Regions from separate parts of the Polaromonas sp. P1_F6 genome, predicted to be linked through region 4. Evidence: predicted binding sites of a transcription regulator. Region 4 holds the regulator's gene; each other region holds the start of a gene.
The links. Region 4 encodes sigma-54, which starts transcription at its own class of promoters, with help from an activator protein. Its sites were predicted from a motif close to TGGCANGNAANCTGCTTT; they were not measured.
Positions count from the first base shown of each region.

Region 1: AC1DY9_RS20105 (transglutaminase family protein) is a predicted target of sigma-54. The motif match lies at 1,614-1,631, and genes of this name have one in related genera.
Region 2: AC1DY9_RS22940 (CmpA/NrtA family ABC transporter substrate-binding protein) is a predicted target of sigma-54. The motif match lies at 1,971-1,988, and genes of this name have one in related genera.
Region 3: glnA (type I glutamate--ammonia ligase) is a predicted target of sigma-54. The motif match lies at 1,747-1,764, and genes of this name have one in related genera.

Region 1 is NZ_JBFUBQ010000009.1:16,958-19,994, forward strand. It holds gene AC1DY9_RS20100 (DNA internalization-related competence protein ComEC/Rec2) at 1-1,498, opposite strand, end outside; gene AC1DY9_RS20105 (transglutaminase family protein) at 1,760-3,037, shown strand, end outside.
Region 2 is NZ_JBFUBQ010000014.1:40,791-43,827, reverse strand. It holds gene ntrB (nitrate ABC transporter permease) at 1-356, opposite strand, end outside; gene AC1DY9_RS22940 (CmpA/NrtA family ABC transporter substrate-binding protein) at 555-1,799, opposite strand; gene AC1DY9_RS22935 (ANTAR domain-containing response regulator) at 2,168-2,800, opposite strand; gene tsaD (tRNA (adenosine(37)-N6)-threonylcarbamoyltransferase complex transferase subunit TsaD) at 3,013-3,037, shown strand, end outside.
Region 3 is NZ_JBFUBQ010000001.1:308,278-311,314, reverse strand. It holds gene AC1DY9_RS01460 (hypothetical protein) at 1-98, opposite strand, end outside; gene glnA (type I glutamate--ammonia ligase) at 280-1,695, opposite strand; gene AC1DY9_RS01450 (competence/damage-inducible protein A) at 1,923-2,747, opposite strand; gene AC1DY9_RS01445 (EI24 domain-containing protein) at 2,772-3,037, opposite strand, start outside.
Region 4 is NZ_JBFUBQ010000004.1:360,945-363,981, forward strand. It holds gene lptB (LPS export ABC transporter ATP-binding protein) at 1-403, shown strand, start outside; gene AC1DY9_RS15105 (RNA polymerase factor sigma-54) at 549-2,084, shown strand; gene AC1DY9_RS15110 (THUMP domain-containing class I SAM-dependent RNA methyltransferase) at 2,126-3,037, shown strand, end outside.

The DNA.
Region 1 (3,037 bases), on a different contig from region 4:
GCGTGATGACCAGTGTTACCACCGGAATGGCCACGGCATTGGCCAGAAGGCCGACCAGCGAAACCTGGTTGAACAGCAGCAGCGACAGGGGCGTGAGCGCCAGCGTGACGACCCATTGCTCCCGCATCGCACGCCCAACGCTGTCCAGCCATCTGGGCCGGCGCTGCCACCAGTGCCCGTCCTCAGGTTGTTTTTTTGAGTCGAATTGGGCTGCAGCCCTTTCCCCATGAGCGCGAGCAGCTCCTGAATCTGTAGCAAACAAAACACCCACCGCAACGAAAGACAACCAGAACCCGGCTTGCATCAACGCCCATGGGTCCAGCGCCACCACCACGGCCATGGCCAGCAGCCAGGTCTGCAGCCAGGGCCACTGCCTGCCGCCTTGCCGAAGCAGGATCACGGTGGCCAGCATCCAGATGGTTCGCTGCGCGGGCACGCCCCAGCCGGAAAACAATGCATACAGGGTGGCAAGCAGCAAGCCGCCCAAAGCACCTGCAGCGGCTGCCGGCAACACCAGGCACAACCGCGGCGTGAAACGCGCTGATCGCCGCCACAGCGCGCCGATCAGCAGTGAGGCAGCCCAGGCAAACATCGTTATATGAAGGCCTGAAATACTCATCAAGTGAGCTACGCCCGTGGCACGAAACACATCCCAGTCGGCGCGTTCGATGGCGGCCTGGTCGCCGACCACCAGCGCGGCAATGACGCCTGCCAGCTGCCGGTTTTCAATGCGCCCAAAAATCGCTTCGCGCACGGCTTGCCGGGCCTGCTCAATGGGGTGTTGCCAGCTGCTGGAGAGTTTTGCCGGCGGTGCGTCGCGCGGGCCGGCACGCACATAGCCCGTGGCCTGTATGCCCTGCTCCCACAGCCAGAGTTCGTAGTCAAAACCATAAGGGTTGCTGTTTCCGTGCGGCGCCTTGAGCCGCACCGTCATTTGCCAGCGTTCTCCGGCGCGCAGGGCTTGCGGCTGGCGCTGCAAGGCCAGTGCTATCTCGAACGGGTCGGCGTCCTGCGCCGGTACGGCGGGCTCGCGCCCGGCAAAGCCCGAATACCAGCCCAGCATGATTTGCGGCGGCAGGGTGACTGTGCCGCCATTGAGGCGGGCAGATTCCACCGCGAAGCGAAAGCGCAGGCCATCTTCTCCGGGTTGCGGCATCGCCAGCACCTGGCCTGTGACCTCGATATCGCGGCCCTCCAGCGCCGGATTGAGCGCCGCCGTCAGGAAGACGCCGGCACGCCAGCCCGTGAGGCCCACACCGAGCAAGGCAGCAAGGGCAAAGGCCGAAACCACCCTTCCCCACGAAGGAAGACGCAGCCTGCCAAAGCGCAGGTACAGGCCAGCCAGGGTGCAGGCCAGCAGCGCCATGGCGGCATAAATCTGTTGTGGCCACAAGACGGACTGCTGCAACTGCAGGGCAACACCCGCAATAAAACCGGCAAACACCGGCCCCGGGCTTGCCGCATACAGCCGTGCCCCGGCTGATACAGGTCGATTCAAACCCGCCTCCCCTTTGAACTGTTTTTATGCACTGACCGCTTTGAGCTTAACGGGAAAGCGCGGCAGATAGCCAACAAACAGCGCCAAACAGCCGGTTCACACTCAAGAGACCACGTGGCGCAGCTCTTGCTTTCAGAAATGCCACCAAATCCGGGTAAGCTGTTTACACGGCGTTCCTGAGACCGCAAGATGTGGCGGTCTGTTGAACGTATTTTCCAGAGGGCGTGATTACACGCCCGTTCCTTTAAAAGCGAGGCTGCCTTGTCCATCCACGTCGCCCTGAGCCACATCACGCATTACAAATACGACCGCCTGGTCAAACTCGGCCCCCAGGTCGTGCGCCTGCGGCCTGCGCCGCACAGCCGCACACAGGTACTGTCGTATTCCCTCAGGGTTGAGCCCGCCGGCCACTTCATCAACTGGCAGCAGGACCCGTTTGCCAATTACCAGGCCCGGCTGGTGTTTCCCGAGCCGACACGCGAGTTCAAGGTCACGGTGGACCTGGTGGTGGAAATGGCGGTGTTCAACCCGTTTGACTTCTTCCTGGAACCGGCTGCCGAAGAATTCCCGTTTACCTATAACGCACTGCAGGCCCGCGAACTGGCACCCTACCTGGCCACCCAGCCAGCCACACCGCTGCTCAAGCGTTACCTTGAAAAAATCGACCGCACGCCCAAGCGCACCATCGACTTCCTGGTGGGTCTGAACCAGGGCCTCCAGTCGGACATCAAGTACTCCATTCGCATGGAGCCCGGCGTGCAAACGCCTGAAGAAACGCTGCGCCTGGCCTGCGGCTCCTGCCGCGACACCGGCTGGCTGCTGGTGCAGCTGCTGCGGCACATGGGACTGGCCGCGCGTTTTGTCTCGGGCTATCTGATCCAGCTGAAAGCCGACGTCAAATCCATCGACGGCCCCAGCGGCGCCGAAGCCGACTTCACCGACCTGCACGCCTGGTGCGAGGTGTTTTTGCCCGGTGCCGGCTGGGTCGGCCTGGACCCGACCTCGGGACTGATGGCCGGCGAAGGCCACATTCCGCTGGCGTGCACGCCCGAGCCGTCGAGCGCAGCGCCGGTCGAAGGCGGCGTCGACAAATCCGAAGTCGAGTTCGAACACCACATGGCGGTGCAGCGCATTTACGAATCACCGCGCGTGACCAAGCCCTATACCGAGGAGCAATGGCAGGAGGTGCTGGCGCTCGGCGAAAAGGTCGATAAAGACCTGGCGGCCGGCGACGTGCGCCTGACCATGGGCGGCGAACCTACCTTTGTGGCCACCACCGACCGCGACGCGGCCGAATGGAACATCGACGCACTGGGCCCGACCAAACGCGGCTATGCGACCGAACTCGTGCAAAAGCTGCGCGCCGAATATGGCGAAGGCGGCTTCCTGCATTTCGGCCAGGGCAAGTGGTACCCCGGCGAGCAATTGCCGCGCTGGGCGCTCAGCATTTTCTGGCGCAAGGACGGCCAGCCGATCTGGCAAAACCCGAGCCTCTTCGCCGACGAGCGCCAGCCCTGCAACTACACCAGCGCCGACGCG
Region 2 (3,037 bases), on a different contig from region 4:
AGCGGGTTGAACATGCGGCTCAGAAAGTTGAAGCGCCCGATCATGAAGCCGACCGGTATGCCGACGACAGCCGCCATACCGAAGCCCATGGCCACGCGCTTGAGCGAAGACAGCACGTTCCAGCCCACACCCTGGTCATTCGGCCCCTTGCTGTAGAACGGATCACTGAAGATCTGCACCGCCTGCACAAAGGTGTCTTTGGGCGAGGGAATGCTGCCGGCCGTGCCCATGAAAACAAGCTCCCAGATCAGCACCAGCAAACCCAGGCCCAGGAGGGGGGGCAGGACGCTGAGCCAGAGCCAGGAGGCATCGCCGGATGGCTTGGTGATGGGGGTGGGTTTTGTTGGAGCGTTCATGCTGTTTTGGGCTGTAGCGCCCGTTGGATGAGCGCCACCAGCTATCGAATTGATAGCGGCAGCATCTCTGGGCCTTTCGTTGCTGCGGCTTGCCGGGGTTGCCGCCTCCAGCGGGTTGTGAAATACGGCACTGACCATGGCGTCACCTCTTTACGTAGGAAGGTTGGGTGGGGTGTAGCGTGGATATCGCGTGGGTGTTCAGGCGTGAACCTTGAAACTGTCGGCGTATTTTTTCGGGTCCTTGCCGTCCCACACGGTGCCGTCCATCAGCTTGCTGCTGCGCATGATGTCTTTGGGAACGCTGGCCTTGGCCGCCGTGGCTGCCTGCTTGTAGACGTCGATGTGGTTGATTTGCTTGGCAATGCCCAGGTAGTCGGGGTGATCCTTGATCAGGCCCCAGCGCTTGTGCTGTGTGAGGAACCACATGCCGTCGGACAGGTAAGGGAAGCTCACCGCACCGTCGTTGTAGAACTTCATGTAGTTCGGGTCGTCCCAGGTCTTGCCCATGCCGTTCTGGTAGCGGCCCAGGATGCGCTGGTTGATGGCGTCCACGCTGGTGTTGACGTAGCTCTTGTCGGCCACGGTCTCGGCCATCTTGTTTTTGTTGGAGAGGCTGGCGTCAATCCACTTGCCGGCTTCGATGATGGCGGCGGTCACGGCACGCGCGGTGTTGGGGTATTTCTTGACGAAGTCGGCGGTGGTGCCTAGTACTTTTTCTGGGTGGTCCTTCCAGACGTCCTGGGTGGTCACGGCGGTCACGCCGATGCCGTCGATGATGGCGCGGTGGCCCCAAGGCTCGCCCACGCAGAAGCCGTCCATGTTGCCCACGCGCATGTTGGCCACCATCTGCGGCGGCGGCACGGTGATGACTTTGGCATCCTTCATCGGATTGATGCCATTGGCAGCCAGCCAGTAGTAGAGCCACATGGCGTGGGTGCCGGTGGGGAAGGTCTGGGCGAAGGTGTATTCGCGCTTGTCCGTCGCCATGAGCTTGGCCAGGCCCGCGCCGTCAACCGCGCCTTTGTCGGCGAGTTTTTTGGACAGCGTGATGGCCTGGCCGTTGTTGTTGAGCGTCATCAGCACAGCCATGTCTTTCTTGGGGCCTGCCGTGCCCATGTGCACGCCGTAGACCAGGCCGTAGAGCACGTGGGCGAAGTCCAGCTCGCCGTTGACGAGCTTGTCGCGCACACCGGCCCAGCTGGCTTCTTTGGTCGGGATGATCTTGACGCCATATTTCTGGTCAATGCCCAGCACCGAGGCCATGACCACGGAGGCGCAGTCGGTCAGCGGTATGAAGCCGATCTTCACTTCCTTCTTCTCCGGCGCGTCGGAGCCCTGGGCGTACACGGCAGCGCGCAGGGCGGGGTTGATGCCCACGGCGCCTACGGCCGCGGCCTGCAGCACGGTGCGGCGTGTCAGCGAAGATTTCAGCAGTTCAGTCATGTTGGCGGCTCCTGATAGTTAAAAACGAAAGACAAAAACAAAAAAGGCGCTCGACCCGGGCAACACGTTGAACGTGATGCAGGGTGCGAACGCCTTTGTTCCTTGGGGGCACCACACACTTCGCCATTGAAGTGCTGTGCCGGTCGGCCATCTTTGACCAGTGCCTAGGGCATTGCAAAAGCTGTGCCAGGGTTGGCGGGTGTCGTTAGGACGCGGTGGTTTTGAGAGTGGGTGCGCCCAGTTATGCGAGCCATGTGAAGTGCGCTGTGGGCAGCTGCGGGGCGGGATGACGCAGGGTTGCAGGTTGATGTTTGCACCGTATTTGTGCGCTGCACCAATTGAGGGTTTATTGAGGCCTGGCCGGCGATTCAGCCCAGCAGGTCCAGGGCGTCCAGCATGCGCTGGGCTACTTCGCCTAGGCGCAGGCCCTTGTCCATGGCGGCCTTGCGCAGCTTTTCGTAAGCGGCCTGCTCAGACAATCCCTGGCGCTGCATCAGCATGCCTTTGGCCCGGTCTATGACTTTTCGGTCATGCAGCTCTGTTTTGGCATGGGCCAGTTCTTTGCGCAGGCCCTGTTCGTGTTCAAAGCGCGCCATGGCCACATCCAGGATGGGGCGGATTCGATCCGGGGAGAGGCCGGCCACCACATAGGCCGACACGCCGGCGGCGACGGCATCCTTCACGTGGCTGGTGTCGTTGTCGTTGGTGAACAGCACGATGGGCCGGCGGGCGTCCCGCGTTGCCATGACCACATGCTCCAGCGAATCGCGGGCCTCACTTTCGGCGTCCACGATGATCATGTCGGGTTGCAGTTGCGCCAGGCGCTCGTCCAGGAAGGTATCGGCCGGGAGCACCGCGACAATGTTGTAACCGTTTTCCAGCAGGCCGATACGCAGCTGGCGCGAGCGCTCGGCCAGTTCCCGTGCATGGGCGTCATCGGATACGGACTCCAGCAGGTCCGGGGCGATGATGACAAGGCGCAGGGATTGGGACGGTGTCATGTGCCAAGCGGTGCAAGAACCGTGCCCCCACAGTCGTTCACTGCGTGTAACTCCCGAGGCCTTGCTGGCCGCAGCTCACGAGACGTTTCGCCTCTGTCGCCCGTCCAAGCCTGCACAGGCAGGCTTGGAGCCGCGGGCTCCAGCCCCTCGGGGACCGCCCGCCTGCAGCCCCAGTTGATGTGAGGAGTTACCTCAAACCTTACACTTGGACGATGCTAGTTCTAGGAATCGAATCGA
Region 3 (3,037 bases), on a different contig from region 4:
CCGACTCCTGCGCAGCGGTATACCTGCTGCGCCCATGCAGCATTCCCCGCGCCAGCCAGCAGCAACGACAAGGTAGAAAGCAATAAGGTGTGTTTCATAGGTACTCCCGATGCCCAATAAGGGCGAGGACGGTCTATCAGTATGCGGCAAAGGCGCCGAAATACAAAGCCAGCAAACCCACAACCGGCTTGGGCAATAAAAAAGGACGGCATATGCCGTCCTTTTTTGACCACAAACTGTGTAAATAAACAGTAGGCGGTTGGGCTTTCGCCCCCCTGATTACAGGGAGTAGTACATCTCGAATTCGATAGGGTGGGTCGCCTGGCGCAGGCGGGTCACTTCACCCATCTTCAGTTCAATGTAGGCGTCGATCATGCTGTCGGTGAACACACCGCCCTTGGTCAGGAAGCTGCGGCCCACGTCGAGTGCGTCCAGCGCCTGGTCCAGGCTGTGGCACACGGTTGGTACTTTTGCATCTTCCTCGGGTGGCAGATGGTACAGATCCTTGGTGGCGGCTTCGCCGGGATGGATCTTGTTTTCCACGCCGTCCAGACCCGCCATCATCAGGGCCGAGAAGCCCAGGTAAGGGTTCATCAGTGGATCGGGGAAACGCGCTTCGATACGGCGGCCCTTTGGATTGGCAACGTAAGGAATGCGGATCGATGCCGAACGGTTTTTGGCCGAGTAAGCCAGCTTGACCGGCGCCTCATAGCCAGGAACCAGACGCTTGTAGCTGTTGGTGCCTGGGTTGGTGATGGCGTTCAGGGCGCGTGCATGCTTGATGATGCCGCCGATGTAGTACAGGGCGAAATCAGACAGGCCTGCATAGCCGTCACCGGCAAACAGGTTTTTGCCGTCTTTCCAGATGGACTGGTGAACGTGCATGCCGGAGCCGTTGTCGCCGACAACAGGCTTGGGCATGAAGGTGGCGGTTTTGCCGTAGGCGTTGGCCACGTTCTGCACGACGTATTTCAGGACCTGGGTCCAGTCGGCGCGCTGAACCAGCGTGCTGAAACGGGTACCGATTTCGTTCTGGCCGGCACCGGCCACTTCGTGGTGGAACACTTCGACGGGGATGCCCAGCGACTCGAGGATCAGGGCCATTTCGGCGCGCATGTCTTGCGTGCTGTCGACAGGAGGCACGGGAAAGTAGCCGCCCTTGACGGTAGGACGGTGGCCGCGGTTGCCGCCTTCGAGCTTGGCACCAGAATTCCAGGGCGCTTCGTATTCTTCGATCTTGAAGAAGGTGCCCGACATGTCGGTGTTCCAGCGCACGTCGTCAAAGATGAAGAATTCTGGCTCGGGGCCGAAGTAAGCAGTGTCGCCCAGGCCGGAAGCCTTGAGGTAAGCCTCTGCGCGCTGCGCGATGGAGCGCGGGTCGCGGTCATAGGCCTTGCCGTCGGCGGGCTCAAGCACGTCGCAGCTCATGAACAGCGTGGTTTCTTCAAAGAACGGATCGATGTTGGCCGTCTTTGGGTCAGGCATCAGTTGCATGTCGGAGGCTTCAATGCCCTTCCAGCCGGCAATTGAGGAGCCGTCGAATGCATGGCCCGACGTGAATTTGTCTTCGTCAAAGTGGGACACGGGCACGGTCACGTGCTGTTCTTTGCCCCGGGTATCGGTAAAACGAAAGTCAACAAACTTGACTTCGTTTTCCTTGACCATTTTCATGACGTCTGCGACGGTCTTTGCCATCAAAATCTCCTGTTGCTGGATGGGTGGTTGAAAAATCTATTCGGGCTGTCGAATGCACTTTTTGTGCCACAGACATTGGCGGTTGAGTTTCCCGCCAAGCCCCGGATTGTGCCGTGATCTGGCTTCAGTTCCAGCCTTTGGCAGGCTGAAAATGCAAAAAACACCGGCCAGCACCGAATGCACCATGATCGTGCATCAACATACACGCACAAGCTTGGTGCAAAAAATTAACGCACCAACTCGGGGCCTAACTTCAGGTCAAATTTGTGCAGCCCGGCCAGCATGGCTGGATAGGCCAAATTGACCGCCTCGGGCGCGCCTTTGACGCCCAGTTCAATATGGCGGCCATATTCCGGGTGGTCCACGCTGGGCAGGCTAAACACTTTCACTCCCGCATGGGCCGCTTCAATATCGAGCATCAGGGGCGTGAGCATGGCCTCCATGGACCCAAAAATGATCACCGACTTCTCGGTGTAAGGCGATTTTTGGTGCAGGTGGGCGTACTGGTTGTCGAGCACCCATTCAATCATCGGCCAAGCCATCACCGGGAAGCCGGGAACGAAGTGAACCGCCCCCTGCCCCGCCCGGCAGGTAAAGCCCGGTATCTTGTTATAGGGGTTCGGAATAATCTCCGCGCCGACCGGAAACACGCCCATGTTCAACCGGTGGATGTTGTCGTCGCGGTCAGGCTCGTAGGGTGTCCCCTGCTCTTTCGCCACATCCGCCATGCGCTCAAGGATCAGGGTTTTGGCCGTGGGGTGCAGCGCGAGCTCAAGGCCCAGCGCCTTGGCCGCGCACTGCCGCGTATGGTCGTCCGGTGTGGCCCCTATACCGCCGCAGGAAAAGACCACGTCGCCGTGTTCACGCGCGGCGGCAAACGCCCGCGCCAGCGTGGCCGTGATGCGGGCGGGGTCGTCGCCCACGTAGTCGGCATAGGCCAGCTGCAAGCCGCGCGCGCCCAGCAGTTCGATGGCTTTGGGCAGGTGCTTGTCGGCACGTTTGCCGGAAAGGATTTCGTCGCCGACGATGATGAGGCCGAATTGTGGGGTCATGTTCAGGCTTGTCAGGTAACGGGTTCAGGGTTGTGATTCGGGCTTGCCGCCCAGTGAGCCGAAGCTGGGCGCCGGCCCGGGGAGGGCATCGGGGGCCAGCTCATTTGCTATCGATTCAATAGCTGCTTGCGCAAGCGGGTCGGGCGCCAGGGCATTATTCTTCTTGCGAAGTTGTTCCAGGGCCGACAGCGTATAGTGCGCAAACCAGAGCGAGGAAAACGCAAACACCAGGGTGTAGATCCAGATGGCCACCGGCACCAGGATGGGCGCCATTGCCACAAACATCGCGC
Region 4 (3,037 bases):
GCTGGGGCGCGCAGACATCGAGTCGCGGCTCGACGCCCTGCTGCAGGATTTGCGGGTAGATCATTTGCGCAATTCACCGGCACCGGCGCTCTCGGGCGGCGAGCGCCGCCGGGTCGAAATCGCGCGGGCGCTGGCAACCCAGCCGCGCTTCATCCTGCTGGATGAGCCCTTTGCCGGTATCGACCCCATTGCCGTGATCGAAATCCAGCGCATCATCGGTTTCCTCAAATCGCGCGGCATCGGCGTGCTGATCACCGACCACAACGTGCGTGAAACACTGGGCATTTGCGACCACGCCTACATCATCAGCGACGGCCACGTGCTGGCGCAAGGCACACCGTCCGAGATCGTGAATAACGCCGATGTGCGCCGCGTCTATCTCGGCGAACACTTCAAGATGTAGAACATGGTTCCCCCCTGTTGTCGCTCACTTCGTGTAGCTCCCTCTCCCCCTCCGGGGACGGCGCCTGCGGCCTGGCAAAGCCAGTTCCGCGGCGCCCGCTGGTTAAAGACGTATTGCCTCAACCTTCCGCAAGTTTGAAAATCCAGTGAAACAAGGTCTGTCACTCCGCGTCTCGCAGCATCTTGCGCTGACACCTCAACTACAGCAGTCGATCCGGCTGTTGCAGCTGTCGACGCTTGAGTTGAGCCAGGAGGTCGAGCAGATGCTCGACGAAAACCCGTTTCTGGAAGTGTCGGAAGAGACGGCGGTGCGCGAAGAGTTTGGGCTGGAGCACATCAACACGCCGGTAAGCCAGGACAGCCGCGAGTTTGAATCTGCTACGGATTCGATAGCTGGCGGCGCAGACGAGACTAGCGCTACAGCCCCGAATGACGCAGAAGTCAGTGCGGAGCCCAAGCTCGAGGAAAGCTGGGAAGGCGATGGCACGGTAGAAACCACGCCCGACGACAGCGAGTGGGGAAGCGACGCACCGGCGCGCAAGAACAACAATGAAGAGAGCGAAGCCGAGGCCTCCGACCTCACGGGCAGCCATGAGTCGCTGCAGGACCACCTGCACCGGCAATCGCTGAGCTTGCGCCTGTCGGAGGAAGACCGTGCCGCGCTGCACTTCCTCATTGAATCGCTCAACGACGACGGCTACCTTGAAGACAGCCTGGCGTCGCTCGCGGCCGGTCTTGCAAGAGATGACATGGCGCAGGCGGAAGAACTGGAGCAGCGTTTTGCGATGGCGCTCAAGCTGCTGCACCACATGGAGCCTGCCGGTGTCGGTGCGCGCAACCTGGCGGAATGCCTGAGCCTGCAGCTGCTGGACTGCAAGGACTGCGAAGAAACCCGCGCAGCCATTGCCATGTGCAAGCAACCGATGGAGCTGCTGGCCAAGCGCGACGTGAAACGCCTGTCGCACCTGTGCGGTTTCACCGAAGCCGCCATCAAGGGCGCGATCACGGTGATAGGCCGGCTCGATCCCAAGCCCGGGCGCCGCTTCGTGAACGTGGAGCGCAACCTGATCGTGCCCGACGTCATCGTCATCAAGTCGGGCCGGGGCTTCAAGGTTTCGCTCAATGGCGACGTCATGCCGCGCCTGCGCGTGCACGACATTTATGCCAATGCCCTCAAGCAGCACAAGGGCCAGGGCGGCCAGGCGCTGCAGCAGCGCCTGCAGGAGGCCCGCTGGTTCATCAAGAACATCCAGCAGCGCTTTGACACCATCCTGCGCGTGAGCAGTGCGATTGTGGAACGGCAGAAAAATTTCTTCACGCACGGTGAACTCGCCATGCGCCCGCTGGTGCTGCGCGAAATCGCCGACGAGCTGGGCCTGCATGAGTCCACCATCTCCCGCGTGACCACGGCCAAGTACATGGGCACCCCTTTCGGCACCTTTGAGCTCAAGTATTTCTTCGGCTCCGCGCTCGGCACCGAAACCGGCGGCAATGCTTCCAGCACGGCGGTACGCGCGCTCATCAAACAATTTGTCTCGTCCGAAAGCCTCAAGAAACCGCTCAGCGACAACCAGATTTCCGAAATGCTCAAGGAGCAGGGCATTGAATGCGCACGCCGCACCGTGGCCAAGTACCGCGAAGCCCTGCGCATAGCGCCCGCCAACCTGCGCAAATCACTCTAGCCGCCCAATCAGGCCGCGCTGCCCGTCCCTCAAAGTCAGTCATGAATCAACTCCAATTGTTTTTACCGTGCGCCGCAGGCGTCGAAACCCTGCTGGCCACCGAGGTCAAGCGTGTCACCGGGATCGACGGCAAAGCCTGGCGCGCCGGCGTGCAGCTGCAGGCGTCGTGGCGCGACGCGTTGCAGCTCAACCTGCACAGCCGGCTGGCGCAGCGTGTACTGATCGAACTGCAGCATAACCAGTACCGCAGTGAGCAAGACCTCTACAACGCTGCTGCCAACGTGGCCTGGGAAATCTGGTTCACGCCCAAGCAGACCTTCAAGGTCGAGATCACCGCCCAGCACAGCCCGCTGCAAAGCCTGAACTTCGCGGCGCTGAAGATCAAGGACGCGATCGCCGACCGCTTTCGCGCCAAGTTCGACGACGTGCGCCCCAGCGTCGACACGCGCTGGCCCGACGTGCGCGTCTACGTGCACCTGACGACGGACACCGTCACGGTCTACATCGACACCTCGGGTGAGCCGCTCTTCAAGCGCGGCTGGCGTGAAGACAAGGGTGATGCCCCGCTGAAGGAAACCCTGGCCGCCGCCATGATTGCCGCCAGCGGCTGGGACCAGCTCTGCAAAGAAGGCGTGCCGCTCTATGACCCCTGCTGCGGCTCGGGCACCATCGCGATTGAAGCCGCGCAGATCGCGTGCAACATCGCACCCGGCATCAACCGCCGTTTTGCCTTCCAGAAGTACCTGCCTTTCCAGGGCCATGTCTGGGACGGTCTGCTCGACCAGGCCGAAGCCGCCATCACCGAACCTACCGCGCCGGTGTTCGGCAGCGACGTGTCTTTCCGCATGGTTGACTTTGCCGAGCGCAATGCCGAACGTGCCGGTGTGGCCAATGCGGTGGAATTCCGCGGCGGCGACGCGCTGCAGCGTATGCCACCTGCGCCTTCGGGCGTG